DNA from 3 places in the Ruegeria sp. AL12 genome. Region 1 is predicted to be linked to each of the others. Evidence: riboswitches for the same ligand, from Rfam matches in the RefSeq annotation. Region 1 holds a riboswitch; each other region holds the start of a gene.
The links. Region 1 has a riboswitch for cobalamin ahead of ACR0C6_RS19860 (DUF4198 domain-containing protein). Riboswitches for the same ligand answer to the same signal wherever they lie in the genome.
Positions count from the first base shown of each region.

Region 2: it holds a riboswitch for cobalamin, as region 1 does, so the genes downstream of both, ACR0C6_RS08815 (DUF1636 family protein) here and ACR0C6_RS19860 (DUF4198 domain-containing protein) in region 1, are expected to answer to the same signal.
Region 3: it holds a riboswitch for cobalamin, as region 1 does, so the genes downstream of both, ACR0C6_RS15300 (aromatic ring-hydroxylating oxygenase subunit alpha) here and ACR0C6_RS19860 (DUF4198 domain-containing protein) in region 1, are expected to answer to the same signal.

Region 1 covers NZ_JBQFXN010000014.1:8,879-16,412, reverse strand. The annotation lists gene ACR0C6_RS19865 (ROK family transcriptional regulator) at 1-1,062, shown strand, start outside; cobalamin riboswitch at 1,184-1,382, shown strand; gene ACR0C6_RS19860 (DUF4198 domain-containing protein) at 1,514-2,299, shown strand; gene cbiM (cobalt transporter CbiM) at 2,306-2,917, shown strand; gene ACR0C6_RS19850 (cobalt ABC transporter permease) at 2,914-3,489, shown strand; gene cbiQ (cobalt ECF transporter T component CbiQ) at 3,489-4,268, shown strand; partial or broken gene ACR0C6_RS19840 (energy-coupling factor ABC transporter ATP-binding protein) at 4,334-4,915, shown strand; gene ACR0C6_RS19835 (hypothetical protein) at 5,020-5,232, opposite strand; gene ACR0C6_RS19830 (hypothetical protein) at 5,309-6,307, opposite strand; gene ACR0C6_RS19825 (hypothetical protein) at 6,300-7,534, opposite strand, start outside.
Region 2 covers NZ_JBQFXN010000002.1:212,930-220,463, reverse strand. The annotation lists gene ACR0C6_RS08840 (GcvT family protein) at 1-2,176, shown strand, start outside; gene ACR0C6_RS08835 (inositol monophosphatase family protein) at 2,443-3,222, shown strand; gene ACR0C6_RS08830 (FecCD family ABC transporter permease) at 3,246-4,256, opposite strand; gene ACR0C6_RS08825 (ABC transporter substrate-binding protein) at 4,258-5,208, opposite strand; gene ACR0C6_RS08820 (ABC transporter ATP-binding protein) at 5,225-5,998, opposite strand; gene ACR0C6_RS08815 (DUF1636 family protein) at 5,995-6,351, opposite strand; cobalamin riboswitch at 6,450-6,646, opposite strand; partial or broken gene ACR0C6_RS08810 (D-lyxose/D-mannose family sugar isomerase) at 6,747-7,364, opposite strand; gene ACR0C6_RS08805 (carbohydrate kinase family protein) at 7,429-7,534, opposite strand, start outside.
Region 3 covers NZ_JBQFXN010000006.1:68,594-76,127, forward strand. The annotation lists gene ACR0C6_RS15295 (FAD-binding oxidoreductase) at 506-1,588, opposite strand; gene ACR0C6_RS15300 (aromatic ring-hydroxylating oxygenase subunit alpha) at 1,594-2,808, opposite strand; cobalamin riboswitch at 2,930-3,133, opposite strand; gene ACR0C6_RS15305 (hypothetical protein) at 3,188-3,328, shown strand; gene ACR0C6_RS15310 (hypothetical protein) at 3,400-3,651, shown strand; gene ACR0C6_RS15315 (hypothetical protein) at 3,660-3,884, shown strand; gene ACR0C6_RS15320 (DUF3833 family protein) at 3,914-4,456, opposite strand; gene ACR0C6_RS15325 (DUF3833 domain-containing protein) at 4,453-5,070, opposite strand; gene ACR0C6_RS15330 (MFS transporter) at 5,067-6,290, opposite strand; gene ACR0C6_RS15335 (hypothetical protein) at 6,290-6,835, opposite strand; gene ACR0C6_RS15340 (NAD(P)/FAD-dependent oxidoreductase) at 6,789-7,534, opposite strand, start outside.

The DNA of each region.
Region 1 (7,534 bases):
TCCGAGATCGCGCGCATGACCGGACTGTCGGCACAAACCGTTTCCGTCATCATGCGGCTGTTGGAGAAGGATGGTTTGCTGTTGCGCGGCGAGCCGGTCCGCGGGAAAGTCGGGCAACCTTCCGTTCCCATGCGCCTCAACCCGGATGGTGCGTTTTTCTTTGGGCTCAAGGTCGGGCGCCGCAGTACCGAGCTGGTTTTGACTGACTTTGTCGGAAATGTGCGGCAGCGCGAGCGGCGAACCTATGACTATCCAACGCCGAAGGCCACTTTGGAGTTTTCCACTGAGAGTCTGGGCAAAATGATGTCATCCATGTCGCCCGAGGCCAAAGGCAGGATTGCGGGTCTTGGAATTGCCATGCCGTTCTATCTGTGGGACTGGGCCCAGACCCTTCAGGTTCCTCAGGAAGAAATGGACCCGTGGCGCGTATCAGACCTGAAGGCTGACCTGGCGCGTCGCCTCGATATTCCGGTATTCCTGCAAAATGACGCCACTGCGGCTTGTGGGGCGGAATTGGTATTCGGTCCGGCTGATGGGCCAAGGGATTTCCTGTACTTCTATATCGGGTTTTTCATTGGCGGCGGTGTGGTCCTCAATGGCGCGATCTTTTCGGGGCGTGGAAACGCGGGGGCAATCGGCCCCTTGCCTGTGCCCGATGGCGCGGGCGGTGTCAGACCGCTCATCGATGTGGCCAGCCTTTACGTGCTCGAGCGTGCAATCACCACGGCAGGTGTCACGTCGCATTCCATCTGGGAAACGACCCAGCGTTGGGATGTGCCAAACGTTCAACTGGAAAACTGGTTGAAACGGACGGCAAGCGGGATTGCCCATGCGATTGTCTCATCCTGTAGCCTGATAGATTTCGAATGCGTGAAGATTGACGGCTGGATGCCGCAGGACATCAAGGCGCGTTTGGTTGAAATGGTGGAAGACAAACTGTCCGAGCTGAACATGACCGGGCTCGAGCGCCCCGTTGTGCTGGCAGGAACCGTAGGCCCGGAAGCACGCTCTTTGGGCGCGGCAAGCCTGCCCTTGTCGGAGAGGTATCTTTCAGAAGCTTAGACAGGAACGAACCCTGCCGCCTTGGACGTTTCACAAACTGGTTCACTCTCGCAAACTGCCGAGCTCAATATTTTCGATGGCCGTAACACATTTTCGTTGACGGAAGGCTGAGTTGTCTGGCAAGCCGCTCGGCATGTCCGGTTCCGGGGCTTGCTCTGGAATCAATAGGGAATGCGGTGCGGGCTCTGGCCCAAATCCGCAACTGCACCCGCAACTGTAAGCGACGAGCAGGGCTGAAACGCCACTGGGGTTTGCCCGGGAAGGCCGGTCCAACGCTTTGACCCGCAAGTCAGGATACCTGCCGGACATGTGCCCTCTAACGGGCACTCCTAATCGACGACGGGATGTGCGTCGGACCAGGATGCCTGAAAGGGTAATTTGGCGTTGAATGTCCCGTGGTCAAAACGAATTTCGCGCCGGGATTGGCGCGACGGGACAAGGACGACTGTTCATGAAAACGCTGCTCAGCGCAGCCGCTGCCGCGATGGCTCTTCCTGCCATAGCAAATGCGCATTTCCTTTTGGAATACACCACCGACACCATGATCGAGAAACCGGGCGATGTACCGGTCAAACTGATTTTCTGGCATCCGTTCGAGAATGGCCATGTCATGGATCTTGAAAAGCCGCAGGAATTCTATGTGATCCACAACGGTGAAAAGACCGATTTACTGGACACGCTGGAACCTATCCGGTTCACCGGCGGGCAGAACGAGGGCGCGGCGTTCAAAGGCAGTGTCCCGGTCAAACGGTCGGGCGACTATGTGCTGGTGACGGTTCCTCAGCCTTATTACGAGGAATCCGAAGACATCTATATCCAACAGCTCACCAAAGCCTTCCTGAACCGCAACGAATTGCCGACCGATTGGATGAATCCCGTGGGTCTGCCGACCGAGATTATCCCGCTGAACAAGCCGACCAACATCATCGCGGGTTCGACTTTCACGGGCCGTGTGCTGGCTGATGGTCAGCCGGTTGCGGGGGCCGAGATCGAGATCGAATACATGGCAGCCGAACCCGACATGGAAAGTTCGGCCGCTTCTGCACCGAAGGCGTCACCAATGCCGGGTGGTGCGGTGGTCGCAATATCTGACGACAACGGGTATTTTTCGTTCGGCGTTCCAAAAGCCGGTTACTGGGGTTTCGCCGCCCTTGGTTCCGGTCCGGCAACCGAACATGAGGGCAAAGAACTCAGCCAGGATGCGGTCATCTGGATCCGCGCCTGGGATCTGGAGTAACCCCAAATGCACATCGTCGACGGAGCCCTTTCCAACCCGGTTGTAATTGGCGGCGCCATAGCCGCCGCGGGCGGGATCGCCATGGGTCTCAGGTCTCTGGATCTTGATCGCATCCCCACTGCGGGCGTGCTGTCAGCCAGTTTCTTCGTGGCATCGTTGATCCACGTGCCCATTGGTCCGTCGTCGGTCCATCTGATCCTCAACGGCATGGCCGGGCTGCTGCTTGGTTGGGCCGCATTCCCGGCTTTGTTCGTCGGGCTTTTGCTACAGGCGGTCTTTTTCGGCTTTGGCGGGTTGACGGTGTTGGGGATCAACACCGTCAATATCGCCTTTCCCGCGGTGGTGGCCGGAATGTTGTTCGGTCGTCTGATCGCGCGTGGAACGCCTTTGCAAGGTGCGATTTGGGGGGGCATCGGCGGCGCGTTTGCGATTGCGGCGACAACCGGCATGGTCGCGTTTTCGCTGGCGCTGTCGGGGGATGAATTTCTGCCTGCCGCCAAGCTTGTTTTCTTCGCCCATATTCCTGTCATGGCCATCGAGGCGATTTTGACCGGGTTCGCCGTGTTGTTGGCACGCAAGGTCAAGCCCGAGCTGTTTTTCAGAGGAGCAGCCACATGAAGCATCTGGTTGTCATACTGGCCATGTGCTGTGCACCTGTGCCTGCCCTGGCGCACAAGGTCATAGCCGGCGTTTTCGAGTCGGGAGACGTCATCGAGGGCGAAATCGGCTTTTCCAACGGCGACCTGGCAAGCGGCACCGAGGTCATTGTCACCGGCCCGGATGGGGCCGAGCTGGGTCGATCGGTCACGGATACGGACGGTTTCTTTGTCTACACGCCGACCTCGGCCGTGGCGCACACCTTCTTTGCCGACCTTGGCGCCGGGCATGTGGCCGAAGTCACGATGTCTGCCGAAGATGTCGCGCGGATCATGGGCGTTGCCGCGGCAGAGAACGGTGATTCATCTTCGGCTGCTGTGACGCAGGCCAGCGGTTCGGCGGCGTCTCTCAGCGCCGAAGAACAGCAGGTTATCGCCAAAGCCGTACGTGACGAATTGCGCCCGCTCAGGCGCGAGATTGCGGCCTATCGCGAACAGAATGACCTGCAAACCATCCTCGGCGGGATTGGGTACATCGTTGGTCTGTTCGGTCTGGGCTTTTACATGGCGGCCCGTCGCAAGCTGGCGTCCTGATGGCACACGTTCTGGGGCACAAGGAAAAAACGCTGTCCGAAGCCGGTGACGGGCCAGAAGGTCTGATCAGCCTGCTGGATCCCCGGATGCGGATCGTCATGGCAGTTGTTTTTGCAGTCGTGACCGTGGCGCTGTCATCCCTCGGCGCGCTTTGCGCGGCGCTGACAGTGTCGCTTTCGCTTCTGATGGTTTCACGTCTGCCGCGGCGAAAGACGTTGAAGCGAATGGCCATGATGGATGGGTTCATCCTGTTCATGCTGATCCTGTTGCCCTTTTCCATGCCCGGGGATCCGATGTTCACGCTTTGGGGATTCCCCGCAAGCTGGCAGGGATTTTGGAAAGCGGTCGAGATTGCCTTGACCGCCAATGCCGTGATCCTGTCCCTGATGGTTATGGTCGGGACGATGGAGCCGGTTACACTGGGCCACGCCCTGCATCGTCTGCGGTGCCCGGAAAAGCTGGTTTACCTGCTGATGTTCACGATCCGTTATATCGAGGTCTTGCGCGAAGAATACCTGCGGCTGCGCGCCGCGATGAAGGTGCGTGGTTTTCGGCCAGCAACAAACTGGCACACATATCGCAGCTTTGGCTACCTTGTGGGTATGATGCTTGTGCGCGCGATCGAAAGATCGGAACGCATCCTGGCCGCGATGAAGTGCCGGGGGTTTTCCGGACGTATGCCGTTGCTTCAGGAATTTTCCCTGACCCGCGCGGACATTGTGTTTGCGGCTGGCTTCAGCGGCCTCTGCCTGGGTCTGATCATTCTGGAATTCGCATGACACTGATCGCGCTTGAAGACATCTGTTTTTCCTACCCCGGCCAGCCACCCGTTTTGGACGGGGCCAGCCTGAGCCTGAGCGCGGGGCAGCGCCTGTCCCTGACAGGTCCGAACGGAGCGGGGAAATCGACGCTCCTGCGGATTTTGCTTGGGCTGCAGCGCCCGTGTTCGGGCACCGTCACCGTTTTTGGTCAGCAACGCGTGGAAGAGGCTGATTTCCATGAGGTCCGCCGCCGGGTGGGGCTTGTATTTCAGGATGCGGACGATCAGCTGTTCTGCCCGACCGTCGCCGAAGACGTTGCTTTTGGTCCGCTCAATCTGGGCAAGACCCGTGACGAAGCACTTGCCGTCGTCGACAAAGTTCTGGGCGATCTGGACCTGATGCACTTGAAGAACCGCATTACCCATAAATTGTCGGGCGGAGAAAAACGGCTGGTGACCCTGGCGACGGTTCTGGCGATGGAGCCCGAAGTGCTGTTGCTGGACGAACCGACGAATGCGTTGGATACGAAAAACGAAGCGCGCCTGCTGGAAATCCTGCGCGCGTTGCCGCAGGCGATTTTGCTTGTCAGTCATTCGCCGGCGTTCCGCTTGGAACTGGCGCCTGATGAACTGGATCTTCGCGACGGGAAGCTGGTGCCGGTCTGACCTGTTCTCGTGGCAACTGGACATGGTGGTTTCAGAAAGGCAATCACACCTCCTGAGCCACGCCATGAAACGGAAAGCGAACCTTGTATGGCGTCAGGCCTTGGCTATGTGCATCTGCGGCTCATAAGCCCATATTTGACCGCCCATGCCCGAAAAGATCCACGTCTGCGCCTGTCCTGTTTCACAGGTTGCCTGGATTGCGCACCGCCTTTGCGGTTGAATTCGAACACGTCGATTATCCGCTCGGCACAGCCACAGGCTTCGCCCATGCCAACTTTGGCGAAATAGAATTTCTCGAAACGCTCGGGGTTTTGCATGGCTGACCTCCTGAATGCATTGAACCTCATGAAGGGAGCATTGCCAAATCACTTTCCTGCGTTTCAGGCAGCCGTGCTATGGCGCGGCGAACTCGCTTCCTGTCCAGACATTGTCCAGTTGATTGAAGACCGGCGAGGTAATGAGCATTTCAGCGGAATAAAGCAGTTGCAGCTCATCCGCAAACCGCGTGACGCCCGGCACAAGCCCGGTGATGTTGCGCCATTCCGCCCAGGTTCCCGGATTTGACAGACTGGTCGGATTGCCGGGATCGGCGGGCTGGTGCCACCCGGCGGCGTTCAGCAGTGGTGTGAGCGCAAAGCGCGCATCATTGCTGTCGACCTCGGTACAGCCAGAGGTATCGCATTCCCAACTTGTCCAGTTCGCCGCCGCGATGGTTCCGGCGATCGGAGCGGCGGCGTCGATGACCCGAGCCACAACCTCGAACCCGCCACCAGCCGTCGGACGGCTGAGCGACAAAGGGTCGGTTGCCACGGCGTGCAAAGCCGCTGTTGGCGCCAGGCTGAGTGTACGACCGAGCAAAGCCAGCTGCGCAGAGCCGTCTGTTGCGGGTGCGGACCCCGCAGCAGGCAGGATCCTGACAGGTGTCAAAATCGGAACCGCGCCACCGCGGATCGTGATTTCCTGCACCGCATTGTCAAGGGCCGGAACAAAATCGCTGCGGATCGTATAGGTCAACGGGAAGCTGGGTTGTTGTGGCCCCGCAGGTCGGGCACCGTCACGTGTGACAAAGGACAACGGTGGAACGGCACCGGGCTGTGGCAGCGAAATCTGCGGCCCTGCTATGCCCAGAGCAGCCGCGATCATGCGCGCGCGCTGTTCGGCCTCTCCATACTCGCTGAGCAGATTTATATAGCCGCCGATCTCGGTGATATTGCGCGGGGCAGGGATGCGGGAAGGGGCAATGTCGCCTGCGATGGCCAGCCTGTGGGCTATAACCTCTCGGGCGCGCTGTATCGCCGGAGAATTGGTGGTTTCAAGAATATTGATGATGGCCTCGGCAAGGCTTTCATCGATGCCCGGTTCGGGGGTTGCATTTGTGCTGGTGTCACTCATCGTCGTCCTCCGCAGGTGCGCTCAGGCCATTGAGGAAATCCAGAACGGATTGGCTGCCGGCTTTGGTTGCGCTGCCGTCATCCGCATCCGTATTGGCTTTGGTGAAGGCCCCGAAAAGCTTGGCCAGAAGCAACGTGTTGGAAGGATTGGCCAGAGCCGCAGCGCCACCGGGAAAATCCTTGAACAGGTTTTGAACGAAACCGGCCCGGTTGCCATCCGGTTGCCCGCCAATCAGCGCAGAAACTCCCGAAGCGTTCTTGGCGATATCCTCAAACCCCTTGAGCTTTGCGGCATTGTCGGCATCTGTCTTTTTCTTCTCGGCGGCCTGCTTTTTGGCTTCTTCCTCTTTGCGGGCCGCGGCGATCTCTTGCCCCTTGCCCGCCAGCTCAGTGGCCTTGCCGACAAGCTCTTTGGTCAGATCCGTCGCCGTGTCTATGGCCTTGTCCCGACCGGCGGCGACCGATTGCGTTTCAAGGGCCAGTTGTGCCTGCAACTCTTTCAGGCCCGTCAGATCGGTTCCCGCCCGTGCAAGGTCTGGCGCGGCTTTGAGGATCTCGGCCAGTTGCGAACTGGGCACGGCCTGGCCCGTGCCAATGTCGCCACCTGCGATGGTGAGCGTGTTCGAAGGTTGATTGGCCGGCAGGTCTGATGGCGCACGGGTGCCAAAGATTGCATCGCTGTCCTCGGGCAAGACCGGCGTGTCGCCAACCGGGGGTGGCGTCGGGCTGTCCTGCCAGTTCCAGAAGCGACGATGGTCGATCATCTCGCAGGAATTGCAGCGGCCCAGAACAGCCTCGCCCAACAGGCCCCTGGTCGGCAGCGAGATCGTGCGGCGCGGTGGCCGGAAGTCTTCGCGATGGAAGGCCAGCAGGCTGTCCTGAATGTCGCCGGTCCGCATCTCCATTCTGTCGGCCAGATCGGGCGGGATCGAGAAGGGCATGATCATCGCATTGCCGTAGAAGCCCAACACCTTGTTCTGGACCGTGCTGAGCAGCGATATCTCACTTGAGGCGTCATCCAACCCGCCATCGGGCACGCCGATGGTGAAGCGTTCCAGCAGGATGGCCCGTTCCTCATCCGTCATACTGGCCCAGATCACGCGGGAATAACGAACGGTGTCGGCAACGATATGCTGATACATTTCTTCGATCCGCCGCAGATCACGACGCGACAGCACATCCGGCACTTCCTGTACGGAATAGGGCAGGGTCGCAGGCAAAGCCTGGA
Region 2 (7,534 bases), on a different contig from region 1:
CGGCGGCTTGCGTCTGGCCTGCAACGAAGAGCGCTGGACCGAGGTGAAACGCCAGGCCACTACGGCGCATTCCTTTGGATTGGACATGCAGCTTCTGACCCCATCCGAGGCGCAGGAGCTGTGGCCCTTGATGGATGTCTCTGACGTGATCGGCGCGGCTTACCTGCCGACAGACGGTCAGGCGAACCCGTCAGATATCACGCAGGCATTGGCCAAGGGCGCCCGCATGGCCGGGGCGAAGATATTCCAAGATACCAAAGTCACCGATATCGAAATCGAAGATGGCAAAATTCGCGCGGTGATTACTGAACATGGTCGGATCGAGTGTGAAAAAGTGATCTGCTGCGCCGGGCAATGGTCCCGCACCTTTGCCAGCCGCTTTGGCGTCAACGTTCCTCTGGTTCCGATGGAGCACCAGTACATGGTGACTGAACCTTTCGACGTGCCCGGCAATCTGCCCACTCTGCGCGATCCCGACCGGCTGACCTACTACAAGGAAGAAGTCGGAGGTCTGGTCATGGGCGGCTATGAGCCGAACCCGATCCCCTGGGCCACCAAGGGTATTCCGCAAGGTTTCCACTATACCCTTCTCGACAGCAACTTCGATCATTTCGAACAGCTTATGGAACTTGCGCTGGGTCGCGTGCCCGCGTTGGAAACGGCAGGCGTCAAGACGCTGACCAACGGGCCGGAAAGCTTCACGCCCGACGGCAATTTCATCATCGGTGAAGCGCCCGAGTTGAGGAATTTCTTCGTCGGTGCGGGCTTCAATGCCTTTGGCATTGCGGCTGGCGGTGGTGCTGGCATGGCGCTGGCGGAATGGGTGCACAAGGGTGAGCCGCCCTTCGATTTGTGGTCTGCCGATATCCGCCGCTTTGGCCGCCCGCATTTCGACACCGACTGGGTTCGCACCCGTACCGTCGAGGCATATGGCAAACACTACACAATGGGTTGGCCGCATGAGGAACATGACTCGGGCCGCCCCTGCCGAAAATCGCCGCTTTATGACACGCTGAAAAAGCAGGGCGCGTGTTTTGGCGAGAAACTGGGCTGGGAACGCCCCAACTGGTACGCGGACGTGTCAAAGGGCGAGGTGCCCAAGGATGAATACAGCTTTGGCCGCCAGAACTGGTTCGATGCCGTCGGGCGCGAACATAAAGCGGCACGCGAAGCGGCTGTGTTGTTCGATCAGACCTCTTTCGCCAAATTCGCCCTCAAGGGCCCGGATGCTTTGGCAGCGATGAACTGGATCTGCGCCAATGATGTGGACAAGCCGGTTGGTGCGCTTGTCTATACCCAAATGCTGAACGACAAGGGCGGGATCGAGTGTGACCTGACCGTTGGGCGCGTGGCCCATGATGAGTTCTATATCGTCACCGGCACCGGCTATGCCACCCATGACTTCGACTGGATCAACCGCAGCATTCCCGAGGGCATGAATTGCCAGCTTTTCGATATCACCTCATCGAATGCGGTTCTGTCATTGATGGGGCCAAAATCGCGTGAGATTCTGGCGGCGGTGACGCGCGATGATGTCTCGAACAGCGGGTTCAAGTTTGGCACGATCCGCACCATCGGCATTGCGGGGTGCCCGGTCAAGGCGCTGCGCGTGACTTATGTGGGTGAACTGGGCTGGGAGCTGCACCTGCCGGTGGAATATGCACAGACCGTGTATGACGCCTTGATGGAGGCAGGGCGCCCGCATGGATTGATCAATGCGGGCTACAGGGCGATTGAATCGCTGCGTCTTGAAAAAGGCTATCGCGCCTGGGGCTCGGATATCGGGCCGGATCATACGCCGTTCGAAAACGGCTTGGGCTGGGCCGTGAAACTCCGGAAAAATATTGATTTCAAAGGGCGCGCCGCATCTGAGGCGCAAAAAACCGGCGGCGTAAAGAAGATGCTGGCATGTTTCACGGTTGACCCCGAGGTTGTTCTTCTGGGGCGTGAAACGATCTATCGGAATGGCGAAAGGGTCGGATGGCTGACTTCGGGCGGCTATGGTTACACCGTCGAAAAGTCGATCGGCTACGGTTACATCCGAAACGCCAACGGTGTCGACGCACAATACGTCACATCAGGGACATATGAATTGGATGTCGCCACTCAGAGGGTTCCTTGCGAAGTGACGCTGCAACCGCTTTTCGACCCGCAGATGAGCCGGGTGAAGACCTGACCCGAGAGTGCAAGAGCAGATCTACCGACACACGCACGGCAATCGGAACACATGGGGAAAGCATGCAAACAGGGCAAATCCGCCCCGAGTGTCCGAATGTTCGTCGAATCTGACGAATTTCGATCCATAAGCCATTGATAAAGTTTCAGTATTGTCACACCTCATGCCCATCCGAAAACTGAACTGCAAGACTTCTCATTCAGCTTTCAGGGCAATCAACCTTTCATCCGTCGGAGATTGGATGACTTCAGCCGAAAGGACCGGAAATGGTAACCCCAGATGCGTTGACTGAACATGCGATGAAGATTGCTGATATTGCCTCGGAATCCGCGATGCGGTTTTTTCGGGGGTCTTTGGGCATTGAATTCAAACAGGATGAAAGCCCGGTGACGCAGGCCGACAAGGCAGTTGAGGCAGAAGTACGCTCTTACCTGAAACAGCATTTTCCCGGACACGGCATCTTTGGCGAAGAGCACGGGCAAGAAGCAGGCGACGGGCGTCATATGTGGGTGATTGACCCCATTGACGGAACCCGTTCGTTTCTGTCCGGCCATCCTTTGTTCGGGTTCCTTTTGGCGCACCTTGTGGATGGGCGCCCTCGGTTGGGCCTGGTCGGAATGCCGGCCTTGCATGAGACCTATTTGGGTGTGGTTGGTGACGGGGCCAGCCTGAACGGGCAACCGATAGAGGTGTCGAACACCACGCGTCTGGATCAATCGGTTTTGTACGTGAATGAAGGCGACAAAATTTATCGCGATCATCCTGACCTGTTCAGTCGGCTGATGAATGCAGGGCAGACGCGCCGATTTGCCTATGATTGTTATCCCCATGCCTTGCTTGCTTCGGGCCATGTCGATGCTGTGGTGGATTACGATCTGCAACCTTATGACTATCTGGCGCTCTCACCTCTGATCACGGCTGCTGGCGGAGTGATGACCGATTGGCACGGGCATGCGTTAACCCTCGATTCAGATGGCGCGGTCGTTTCCGCCGCAACCCCTGAACTGCATGCTGAACTGCTTGACCTAATCAATGTCGAAAAATGACAGTGTTGCGCAACCCTGGAAAACTAGCTCCCGCGATCAGATTTGAACAAATACAAAAAGACAAAAAGTGATCCTATCGACGTTGTGACGATTCCCACGGGCAACTCCTGCGGAGCCAGAAGAAGGCGTGACAAGATATCGGACAATGTCAGCAGAATCGCGCCCACGATCGCCGAGACGATCAGCAGGTTTCGGTGCAGAGTTCCGGCGATGCCGCGTGCAATATGAGGCACCATCAGCCCGACAAAGCCGATGACACCGGCAACGGAAACGAAACTGGCCGTCGCCAACGCGGCAACGAAAAACATGCTGAACCGCAGTCCTTGAACGGGAATACCCAGTGACGAGGCTGTGAAATCCCCGGTCAGCAGCGCGTCAAGCCACCGGCTGCGGTAAAGTGAATAGCTCAGGATCAGGCCCAATCCGATCAGGACAAGCGGGAACGTTTCCCATCTTGCCAGTCCCAGACCGCCAAGCATCCAGAATATCACCGAATGAGCAGCGCGATTGTCGCCAGAGAAAATCAGGTAGTTGGTGATTGCGGAAAACAGAAAGGACACCGCCAGGCCAGCCAGGATCAGTTTTTCGGGTGCGCTTGTGCGCAAGCCCTGAACCAGCGCCAGAACAATGCCGGACGCGATCAAACCACCGCAAAATGCCGCCAGCGGCAACGTCCAAATTCCCAGGACATCACCCGTGACGGTGATCACCAGAACGGCGCCAGCAGCTGCACCAGAGGACAGACCGAACAGAAACGGATCTGCCAGATCGTTTCGCGTCGTTGTTTGCAAAACAACACCAACGACGCCCAGTCCCGCACCAATCACGGCGGCAAACAGGGCGCGGGGCAGGCGAAGGTCGAAGACGATCCGGTGCAAAGGCGTCATGTCTCCGTCCACCAGACCGGTTCCAAGGCCGATGGCCGAAAAAACTTCGCGCACGGGGATTGGGGTGGTCCCGTAGACGATGGACAACAGCAAAAGGGCGGTCAGAACAACCGCCCCCAGCAAAATCAAACGGCCCAATCGGACCATATCAGTTGGTCTCCGGGTGCATCGCCTTCGCCATCTTCTCGATCGCCTCGATATTTGCCGGGCCGGGCGTCAGTTCCTCGTAACGCAGGCCAATCCAGCGCTCGTTCTTTACCGCGTCCGTTTGTGACATCACCGGGTGATCCTTGAGGAACTGGAAAGTGTCCTCTGCGCCGTTGCCGGACTGATAGTCGAGCAGCACCAGAAATTCCGGGTTAGCCGCGGCGACGGCCTCCCACGACGTGCGACCCCAGCTGGTATCCAGATCATGCGTCACGTTCTCGCCACCCGCGGCTGCGATCATTGCATCGGGAATGGCGAACTTGCCCGCGGTAAACGGAGCATCGGCCGGCCCGTCCAGCAGGAATACGCGGGGCTTCGCCAGATCGGCTGTTTTTGCTTCGATGGCGGACAGTTGGTCCTTCCAGCGGGCAACCAGCGCCTCGGCCTTGTCCTCGACCTGCATGACCGTGCCCAGACGCAGAACGTCATCAAACAACAGGTTCATGCTGGCCTCGGGGCGATCCTTGTCCAGATGCACGCAGCTTTCGGATAGGATCATGGTCTTGATACCAAAGGGTTCCAGCGTGTCGGGCGTGACGTCACCGCCGGGTTTCATGCCATAGTACCAACCGGCAAAAAACAGATCGGGTTCGACGGCCACAAGGTTTTCAATGGTCGGGTATTTGGGGGCAAGCTCTGGGATGTCGCCACGCTGAGCATCAAAATCAGGGCTTGTTTTGTACCAGCCGGTAATTCCGGTAAGCCCCACGATCTTGTCCTGAAGGCCGAGCGCAAAGGCCATATCCGTCATGTTCATGTCATGCACGACCAGACGTTCCGGCGCCGAGTCAAAAGCCAGCGGTTCGCCGCAATTGTCCACGGTGACGCCCTCTGCGGCCACCCCACTTGCCAAGCCAGCGAAGACGACCACTGGCCAGAGTTTCTGCATCATATTTAAGTTCCTGTTATTATGACAGTTTCCGTTTTCGGATATCCAGTGCGGGGATCATGCGGCCTTCGTGCTGAAAGCACAGATAATCCACGCCGAATGTCTCACGTACCCGGTCTGGGGTCAGAACTTCGACAACAGGCCCGAACCCCGTCAGACGCGTGGCTTTCATCAGCGCCACATGGGTGGCGAATTCCGGGATCATGACCAGATCATGGACGATCATGACGACAGTTACCCCCAGATCAGCGACCAGAGACAGCATGTGCCCCTTGGCATCGGGGTCCAGATGGTTGGTTGGCTCGTCCAGAAACAGCAAGGACGGATTCTGGGCCAACGCGCGCGCGATATGTGCGCGCTGACGTTCTCCGCCGGACAGCTGACCCATCGTTTTGTTGGCAAAATGCGACAGCTCGGTCGTCGTCAGAACCCGTTCCAGATCAGCCTTGTGCTGAGCCATCGAACGTTCGCCTTGAATCGGGATTTGCCCCAGCGCAACATAGTCTTGCAGGCGCATCCGCCCGTCAGGCATTTCCTGCTGCCCGACCACAGCAATGGAGCGGGCACGTTGGCGGGCGGACAGGGTCCGAAGGCTTTGGCCTTCTATCCAAACATCACCCAAGGCAATCCGTTCGATCCCACACAGCAGTTTCAGCAGAGTGGTCTTGCCGGCGCCGTTCGGCCCTGCGATTGCCAGAATTGATCCTTCTTCCAGACGAAAGGATACATCCTGCAACAGGACATCGCCATTGAGCGCGTAGTACTCCAAATTCTCGGCAACCAGAAAGCTCATGATCCCCCCCCGGACGGCAATGCGGGCATGCGCGACAAGGTCTTTGCGAAAAGGGCCGGGGGGCGGTCCGAGGCGCTGGTCCAGCCATCGTCACTGTCGCCGAACTGGGTCGCGAATTCGACCAGGGCGGACAGGTCGTGTGATGTCGTGATATCGCCAAACAGGTACTGCGCTTTGCCCGGGGCCTGAAATCCGACGGTCATGGCCCGTTCACAACCTGCCATGCAGGCCACCATTCGGGTTTCAAAACCGTCAGGCAACCGGGCATCCAGCACGTCTTGCGCAGCCTCGGCAGACATCGCCCCCTGACATGTTGAACAGATCAGAACGTAGTGATCAGAATAGCAGGTCATCGCCATCTCCGTCGTTTGCCAGACGCAGACAGAGGGCACATACCCGGATATTACGCAAACGCGCCATCAAGCCTCCTTCCGAGACGCCCCGCCTCGGGTTGGTTTATAGTGCGATGGCAGGTCTCCTGACTTGCGGGTCGTTGCTTGGCCGACCTTCCCAACCCATGCGGGTCAGTGGTGAAGTGGCGTCGCTCACCGCTTACAGTTGCGGGGGCAGTCACGGACTTGGCACATTCCAGTGCCGCACCGTGTTCCCATTTTCATCCCTTATGGAACCATCCCGCTCAGCTAGTCTGGCAATGCCAGACTTGTCAAGCGGCAGACGAAGGCGTTGGTAGATGGAATTGCGACAGCTGACCCAGCTGTCCTGCTGCGCCAGCCCGGACCGAACGGTGTCAATAGTCTGATACAAGAAGGAAATCCGGTTCGGAATCTTTCTCGACCTTTGAAAACCGTGGAATTGGCTTTTCAAACCCAATGTCGGTGCGGTCGTTATTCACGGTCGATACCTCGCCAATAAGGCAATCGCCGCGCTCGGCCCAAAAAGCGTGCCAGATGCCGGGCATCAGAGTTACGCTTTGCCTCGGCTTCAGCCGCACGTATTCTTGGGGTTGCAAGGTTACGGGGCAGGCATCGCTGGGGACCGTCACCGGGTTGTCGCGGTCGACGCCACCGTTTGGATCCGACGCATGAATTTCCAGAACGAGATCGCCGCCGCCCCTGTTGATGATGTCTTCTGCCTTAACGATATGCCGGTGCATCGGAGAAAGCTGATCGTCTTTCGAGATCAACAGTTTTTCTGCACAGAGCATCCCACGCCCGGATTTCAGATCCTTCACCTCACCATTGTTTAGAGTGAACAGGAATAGGCAATGTTCGTCGAAATGGCCTTGTGCGTAATTGGTAATGTCCCATCCCAGCTTGCGGCTGCGGACAGTTTCGACCAAAGAGATGCGCATTTTCTCGGGCGATCAATCCGCAAAGGGTGGCAACACGGCTCCGAAAGATTGAATGAACGTCTGGGCTTAGGGCTTGAAGTGGTTGATTTCGGATCGTTTCATCATGCCATCCCGCAGATCAAAGTTCGTGCGCCCACGGGGGTTCTGCCCCGGCTCGGGAAACGGTCACGGCCGCCACGTCAGCGCCCAGTTCCATGGCTGCTTGCAGGCTTTCAACCGTCAAT
Region 3 (7,534 bases), on a different contig from region 1:
ATCGCTTAAACCTACTCTCGGACAAGCTTAGCGTATTGGCTCCGGGCCCAAGCTTCGACACCGCGCCGACGAACACATTATCCACTGCCATGATTGATCAACCGGTCTGCGGACGATGAAGTCGTCAGCTTGAGCTTATTGCCGCAAGGGGTCGTCTGCGAGGCGCGTGCCTGTGATCATGTTTTCGTTGTTTTTCCAGATGTGCGGTCATTTGACTGACCGCCAGAACTTCTTCAAACCCTTGTAAGGGTGCTCAGGAACGGCCGCGGGGAACAACCACGGGCATTGTGGGGCTCTCTCTTCTCGCGTTTTCGATAACAGCATAATGGCCGGCGAAGACAAAGGCAGATGCTCGCGCCGCGTCTGTGAGATGGCGGGAAAGCCCCGAAAGCGCCGGACATCCGGCGACCCGATCTGGCCCGCGTTCTGCAACGGGCAGAAAAACCGCGCCGAAAACCGCAGCGGGTGTCAGCCACGCTGCGGCTTTGATCGGGATGCGAAGCACCTAAACCTCGACTTTAACCTTGCCGATCGGGTTCGAGCAGCAGGCCAGAATGTACCCCGCGTCGATATCGTCTTCCGAGATCCCTCCGTTGTGGACCATATGGACCTCTCCGGCAGTTTTCTTGACCTTGCAGGTCCCGCACACGCCGAAGGTACAGCCTGACGGAATGTTCAGGCCAACCGAGCGGGCGGCGGCAAGCACCGTGTCGGTCTCGGCAACCTTGGCCGTCACGCCCGAGGTCGCGAACAGGATCTCGGCGCTGCTGTCGTCGTCCAGAACAACGTCATCCAACTCGGGCTGATCCGCCTCGGTTTCCACCGGCGCGCCGAAGCTTTCCTGATGGTAGTTGTTCATATCAAAACCAAGACCGGCCAGCGCGTCGCGTACCGCTTGCATGAAGGGCTCAGGACCGCAGCAATAGACTTCGCGCTCAAGGTAATCCGGCGCCATCAGCCCCAGCATCAATTGGTTGAACTGACCCTGATATCCCGTCCATGGGCGGTAGCGGTCCGGCTCTTCCACCACGAATTTCAGGTCCAAACCATCCGTGCGGCTGGCCATCTGTTCCAAGCGCTGGCGGAAGATGATCTCGGATGGCCTTTTGGCGCAGTTGATGAAGACAACGTCCAGATCGCGGCCTTCGTCCCACATGCAGGTGGTCATCGACATCATCGGTGTGATGCCTGAGCCAGCCGAGATAAACAGGAACTTGCGCGCATCGCTCAACGCGTTGGTGAACAGGCCCGCAGGCCCAATGGCCTTGATCCGCATGCCGGGTTGAAGATTGTCAAGCATCCAGCGCGTGCCGATACTGTCGGGTTGCGCTTTGGCGGTGATGGTGATCGACCGCGGCCGCGACGGCGACGATGAGATCGTGTAGGTGCGATGCACAACGCCTCCGGGCTGGTCGGGCGCCGGAATCTCGAGCGTCAGGAACTGACCGGGGTGATAGGCGAACTGCGCCCCCGAGGGGGCACGGAACGAAAAGCTGGCAGTGTTCGGCATCTCGGGCACGACCGAGACACATTCCAGCATCTCTCCATCCTGCCAGACGGCTGATGAAAGCGTGTTCAGGTCTTTCATCAGACTTACTCCGCCGCCATTGAGTCAGGGGCCAGGCGGGCCGACACTGTGTTGCAATACCAATCCACGAATTGCAGCACACCGGATTCCTGAATGGCTGAATATGGGCCGGGCACATAGGCCGGGCTGTTGATGCCCTGCTGGTTGTCCTCGACCACCTGTCGATCTTCGTCATTCGTGGCGACCCAGACTTCGGTCAGGCGTTTCACGTCATAGTCAACGCCTTCAACCGCATCCTTGTTGACCAGCCATTTGGTCGTGACCTCGGTCTCTGTCGGGCCGATCGGCGTGACGCGGAAAACAATCGAGTGATCGGCAAGAAAGTGGTTCCACGTGGTCGGATAGTGGAACTTCAAAAGCGATCCCGCATCCGCAAAGGGCGACCGGCCCAACCAACGGCGCACGGCGGATTTCCCGTCCATCGTATAGCTCTCGGCCCCTTCTTTCAGTGGCATCCGCGCCAGTCTATATTGGCCGTCCTCGTGCAGATAGAACTGCGATGGCATACCCGCAGCCTGGCACCTGTCGAAATGGGCTTGCATATAGGCTGGGGTTTCGCCACCTTCGATCCCCGTCACACCCGGATCATCAGGGAAGGTCCGGCACAGCGCAGGGTGGTTTCCGCCGCAGTGATAGCATTCGCGATTGTTTTCCCAGACCAGTTTCCAGTTGCCGTTCTCGATGATCGAGCTTTCAAAGGCGACCTTGGCATTCCCCAGATCATGCGGCTCAAGATACGGGCGGGCGATATTGGCGAACACGTCGAAATCCGGAGCCTCATCCGCCAGACAGATATAGACCAACCCGGCAAGCTCGCGGCAATGGACAGTCTTCAGACCATGCTGTTTGGGATCAAAGTCCGGCCCCATGTCGCGGGCCCACAGCAAAGAGCCGTCCAGCTCATAGGTCCATTGGTGATAGGGGCATACCAGCTTGGGCGCATTACCCTTTGCGGCCTTGCAAATGATCGATCCACGGTGGCGACAAGTATTGTGAAAGGCGCGGATCTGATTGTCTGCACCCCGTACGATGATCACGCGGTAGGCGCCTACATTATAGGTGACATAATCGCCCGACTTCACCAGCTCACACGCCGGAATGGCGAATAGCCAGTCGCGGTAGTGGATGGTTTCAAGGTCGGTCTGAAAAATCTCGGGATCGGTGTAAAACGCCTGCTCCAGAGCGTAACCCGGGTTTCGACGCGCCAACAGGCTTTGCATGTTGTTCACTTCTGGCTCTCCTGCCGCGCCCCGCGGCATTGCTTGGGCAGGTGACAGGGAGGAACCGTCCGGAGGCGCGCGAGGACCACGTCCGAAATCCGTGCCCCCACCGCCACCCGCGGTTTGACATATCTGAGAGGCTGGTTTCCGGACTTGAAAGGGGCTTGCACCCGGTTGCGACACCTTCCCGGGATCCTCGTCCCAGTGGTTGATTGTCGAACCTGACCTTCCTTACCGTTGCGGGGGCAGTGCCGGAATTCCACCGGCTTCCCAATTCTCCGCTGTCTGAGAATCAAACAGCGGCACCTCACGATGGCAGCCTACTTTTTACCCGCTTGGGCGCTGAAATGCTTGCGACATTTCCGGTTTCAAAACAGACATGGAAATTTTCCGGCAGCGTGGACGGCGCCGGGATCACAGTCCTTGGCACAGGGGCGTGGCAGGCCCGCCGGCATGGCGTTTTGCGGTGGCCGATGGCCTTGCGATGGATGCGGCCACGTCTGACATCGGCGCCGCCTAATTGTCCCCCAACCGCGACGGCGAAGGCCCGGCTGCTCTGATCAGAAACGAAACGCTGGGCGTCGCCTGAGCATGGCTGGAAAAGAGAGTGTCAGGCCAAATGAAGGAGGTTTGCAGCAAACCCTTTTAGGTGAAGTTGATCCGTTCGGGATAGTGCTGGCTTTCAATGGGGCAGGTGAAAAAGGCCAATATCCGTCATGCGAGAGTTGCCAGTCCATCCTGTCAACGGCCGGTAGAAAACCTCATTTTGTCCATAAAAAATTGTCTTTTTCGGGAAAAACCATTACGTTTTCCGAAAATGGTGGAAAACACCGGAGGCAGTAAGAGAGCAGATGCCAAAACCGAAAACAGGTGTTTTGCGGACAACAGTTCCTTCGCGCCTCATGGGAAAACGAGATGGCCTGTTTTTCCTCTGGGGGCAGATAGAACGCGCGCGCTTGAAGGTCGACGGCTGCGAACGCGCCGAGGGTGCAGCCCCGGACGGGCCAAGGGCGAACACGGCCGGTGAGGTCAAGGGATCGACGACAGCATTGGTGGACGAGTTTATTTTCTACTGACTTTTGTGATGAAACCGGGCCTGGCAGCCCTATTTCTTCTCGAAGAACAGGATGACTTCACCCAGACGGACGCCATAGCGTGAGACATAGGCGCGGTTCAGCAGACGGTCGTCATCCAGCAGCCACATCCAGTCGTCGAATTTGACACGCATGGTCCCGTCCTTGATCGGCAGGTCGATCTTGTATTTCCAGTTGAACGTATCCCCGCGTTCAATCCCGCTGGCGGTACCCAGTACGCCAGGAGCCGTACCGGTCCACGCATCCTCTCCGGTTTTGGTCAATGTCCAGATGCGTTGTTCCGTCGCGCCATCGTCGTAGACGAAGTCTTCGACCAGTGTCAGGGTTTCGCCGTCCCATGTCCCGTCGATATCAACCGTGAATCTGCGGGGGATATTTCCCAAAACATCCTGAAACTGACCGTAGGCCACTGTTTTGCCTTCGAAAAATTCCTCGAGGTTCAACTGTCGGTCCGACAGAAACGTTTTGGGTACCTTCGGTTTGCTGGAGCAGGCCGCCAGAAGTGCAAGGCTTGCGATGGCGACGCAGGCGATGAAAGAGCGAAAGGTGATCATTGCAACGGCTTCCTTTCCGAAGTCGCGTCATACCCGTTTGACCCACTTGGATGAATCGGTTTCGAACTGGGGCTTGGACGCATTGTGGCGATCAGTTCCGCGACCTTGACGCCAAACTTGCGCATCTCGGACCGATTCATGATGACGCCGGTTTCTGTCAGATACATCCAATCGGTGACATCCAGTGTGTGTCCACCAGCGTCATCTGGCAGAATGATACGATAGGTCAGTTTCACCGTGGACCCCGAGATGATGCCCCGACCTTCGCCCACGATATCATCCGCTATTGCCGTGAACGTGTTGCCGGTTCCCAGCGTCAGGTACCATTTGCGGGTCATCTGTTTTCCGTTGGAATAGGTGAAGTATTCGGTCAGCGTGCCCGAGTTGCCTTGCCATTCGCCGGACATGCGCGCGACAAAGCTGTTCGACATTTTGCCGTTGGGGCCATAGATCAGGCCCTCGGACAAGATCTCTCCGTTCAGGTGCTTTTTCAGGGAAAAATCTGGCCCAGTGCCACTGTAATCGGACGGCGATTGCGCGCGAAAGCTCAGCAGCCTTGCACGGATGAAGACAGCGGTCAGAAGGACCAGAAGGATGATGGTGAAAGCGTTCATTTGCTTGTGACCTCGGTGGGCAGGGTCAACACCATCCCGAACGCTCCGACTTTCAGGATGCAGGGCAGCACCGCGTAGGCAAGATTGAGTGTTTCCAGTGCCTGTGCGGAATTGGTTTGACCGGGGGTGAAACCGCTGCGTTCCAGCAGCGGCAGAGTGAAAAAGGCAGCCAGGGCGAGGCCCAGTTTGCCAGCGAAGGACCAGATGCCAAACGCGGCTGATGCGTTCAGCCCGGCCCGTGTAAGCACGACCGAGAACATGGCCGGCAATACGACCATATCCGCGCCCAGCGCCGCGCCCGAGGCGAGACAGATCATTGCAAACCCCGCAACGTTTCCTGCACTCAGTGTGGCAGCGCCAATAAAGCCGGCGATCGAGAGGGGCATGGCGATGATCAGAGTCTGTTTCGGGCCAATTCTGTTGCTGAGTTTTGCCCAGAGCGGGACGCTCGCGCCTGCGCTCAGGAAGAACAGGATCAACAAAGGACCCGCCTTGCCCGGCAGTTGCAGCCGGTCTTCCACAAAAAACAGAAACAGGGTGGAGGTTATGGCAACCGGGAGACTGTTGACCAAAGCCAGCGCAAGAAGGCGCAAGCCACCTGCCTGACCCAGCCCTGCAAAGGACAGGCCTGATCCGGTGATCGGTCTGCGACGCCAGATCGGGATCGTCAGTATCAGGGTCAGAACGGACAGCAGCCCCAGAAACGCTCCGAATGCGGGGTAGCCTTGGGAGTGTGCCCCGAAAGCAACCAACAGGGCCGGAGCGCTGGCTGCGATGACCACCCCGGTCAACTGCCCGCCTTCACGATAGGCGGCCAGTATCATCAGCTCTTTCGGATCGGTTCGCTTCGCCAGAGTTGCGCTGCGACCATACAGAAGAATGGTTCCCAGGCTGTACGCCGAGAACAGCAAGATCAGGATCGCGACCAGTTCCGGCACGCTGGCACCCTGCGGCAGATTGAAAAGCAGGGGAAACCCGATTGCCAGCCCCAAAGCCGCCATCGCCGCAAATGCAAGCTGGCCGCCGGGCCATCGGTCGATTGCCCAACCGATCAGCGGATCCTGCACCAGATCCACCAAGCGGATCACCAGCAGCACCGTACCAATGACCCCAAGGCCAATACCCAGGTTCACGGCTGCAAAGCGCGGCAAGTGGATATAAAGCGGGATACCCGCCGCAGCGAGCATCAACGCATAGAGACTGACCCGGGGATAGAGCATCACCGCCCCTGTAGCCTGCGCGTGAAAGACGCGGACCGCGTGTTGTCTCCCAGGAACACGGACATGAAACTGCGCTTGATGCCCGGATACGCCATGGTGCAGGTCTTTTGCCCGTTCAGCCAGAAACTGACCTTGTCGGGACCATCAGAAACCGCCAGATAACTGTCCCCTTTTGCCACGGCTTTGAAACACCGGTTCAGTTGGTCGCGAACGGGTGCTGAACGGCCGATGCGGTCCATCTCGTCAAGTGTCGAGTTGACCAGCGCTTTCTTCTTGATGTTCTTGCGATAGGTCAGTTGCAGGGCGATATCTTCGCTCCAACTGAACGGCGCACCTTTGGGCGTGTAGAGTTTGGCGTCATAGATTGGCAAACCCAGATAGCGGAACGTCGCGGTTCCGCGCAGTTGGGCATCGTTCAGTTCTTCCGTGACCGGTGACGCGACCAGCCCATTGGGGATCAGCAAGGAAAGTGCAAGAAACGCTGTGCGCCATATCGCCTTATTCAGCGGCAACAGATAGGGCCGGGTCTTTCCCAGGAATGCCATTTTCAGCTCCGATGGTTTGCGGGGCGCCATTTATTCGAGCAACGACATGCATCGCGCTGGCTATCCCGTCTTCGTGAAATCCGTGCCGGTTGTAAGCACCGGCAAACCAAGTTCGGTTCTGTCCCTGCATCTCGCGGATTTGCCCCTGCGCCTTCAGGGCGGCCTTGTCGAAGACCGGATGGGCAAATTCGACCTGGTCAAAGATCTTTTCCGCGGGAATTTCTGATGAAGCGTTCAGCGTTACAAACAGCGGGTCACTGTCCGGAATGTTCTGAAGCCGGTTCATCCAGTAGGTTACCCCCACATCTCCGGCTTGCGAACGATAGGTCCAGCTTGACCAACAGGCGCGCCGCTTTGGCATCTGACCTGGGTCACAATGCAATATGGCCGTATTGGGCTGGTAGCGGATTGCGCCCAATGCAGCGGCTTCCGCGGGGGTCGCGCCATCACCTAAAATGGCAAGCGACTGGTCCGAATGGGTGGCCAGGATGATTTCATCGAACTGATCCACGGCGCCCTGGCTGTGGATGGTGACGCCCATCTCGTCACGGGATACATTCTGAACGGGGCTGGCCAGACGTATTTCCGCCCCCCGCGCACGAAGGGCCGCGTCGATCCGGCGGACATACTCTATGCTGCCGCCTTTGACCGTGTACCATTGATGCTGGTTCGCACGACCACTTGCCAGCAAAGCGTGAT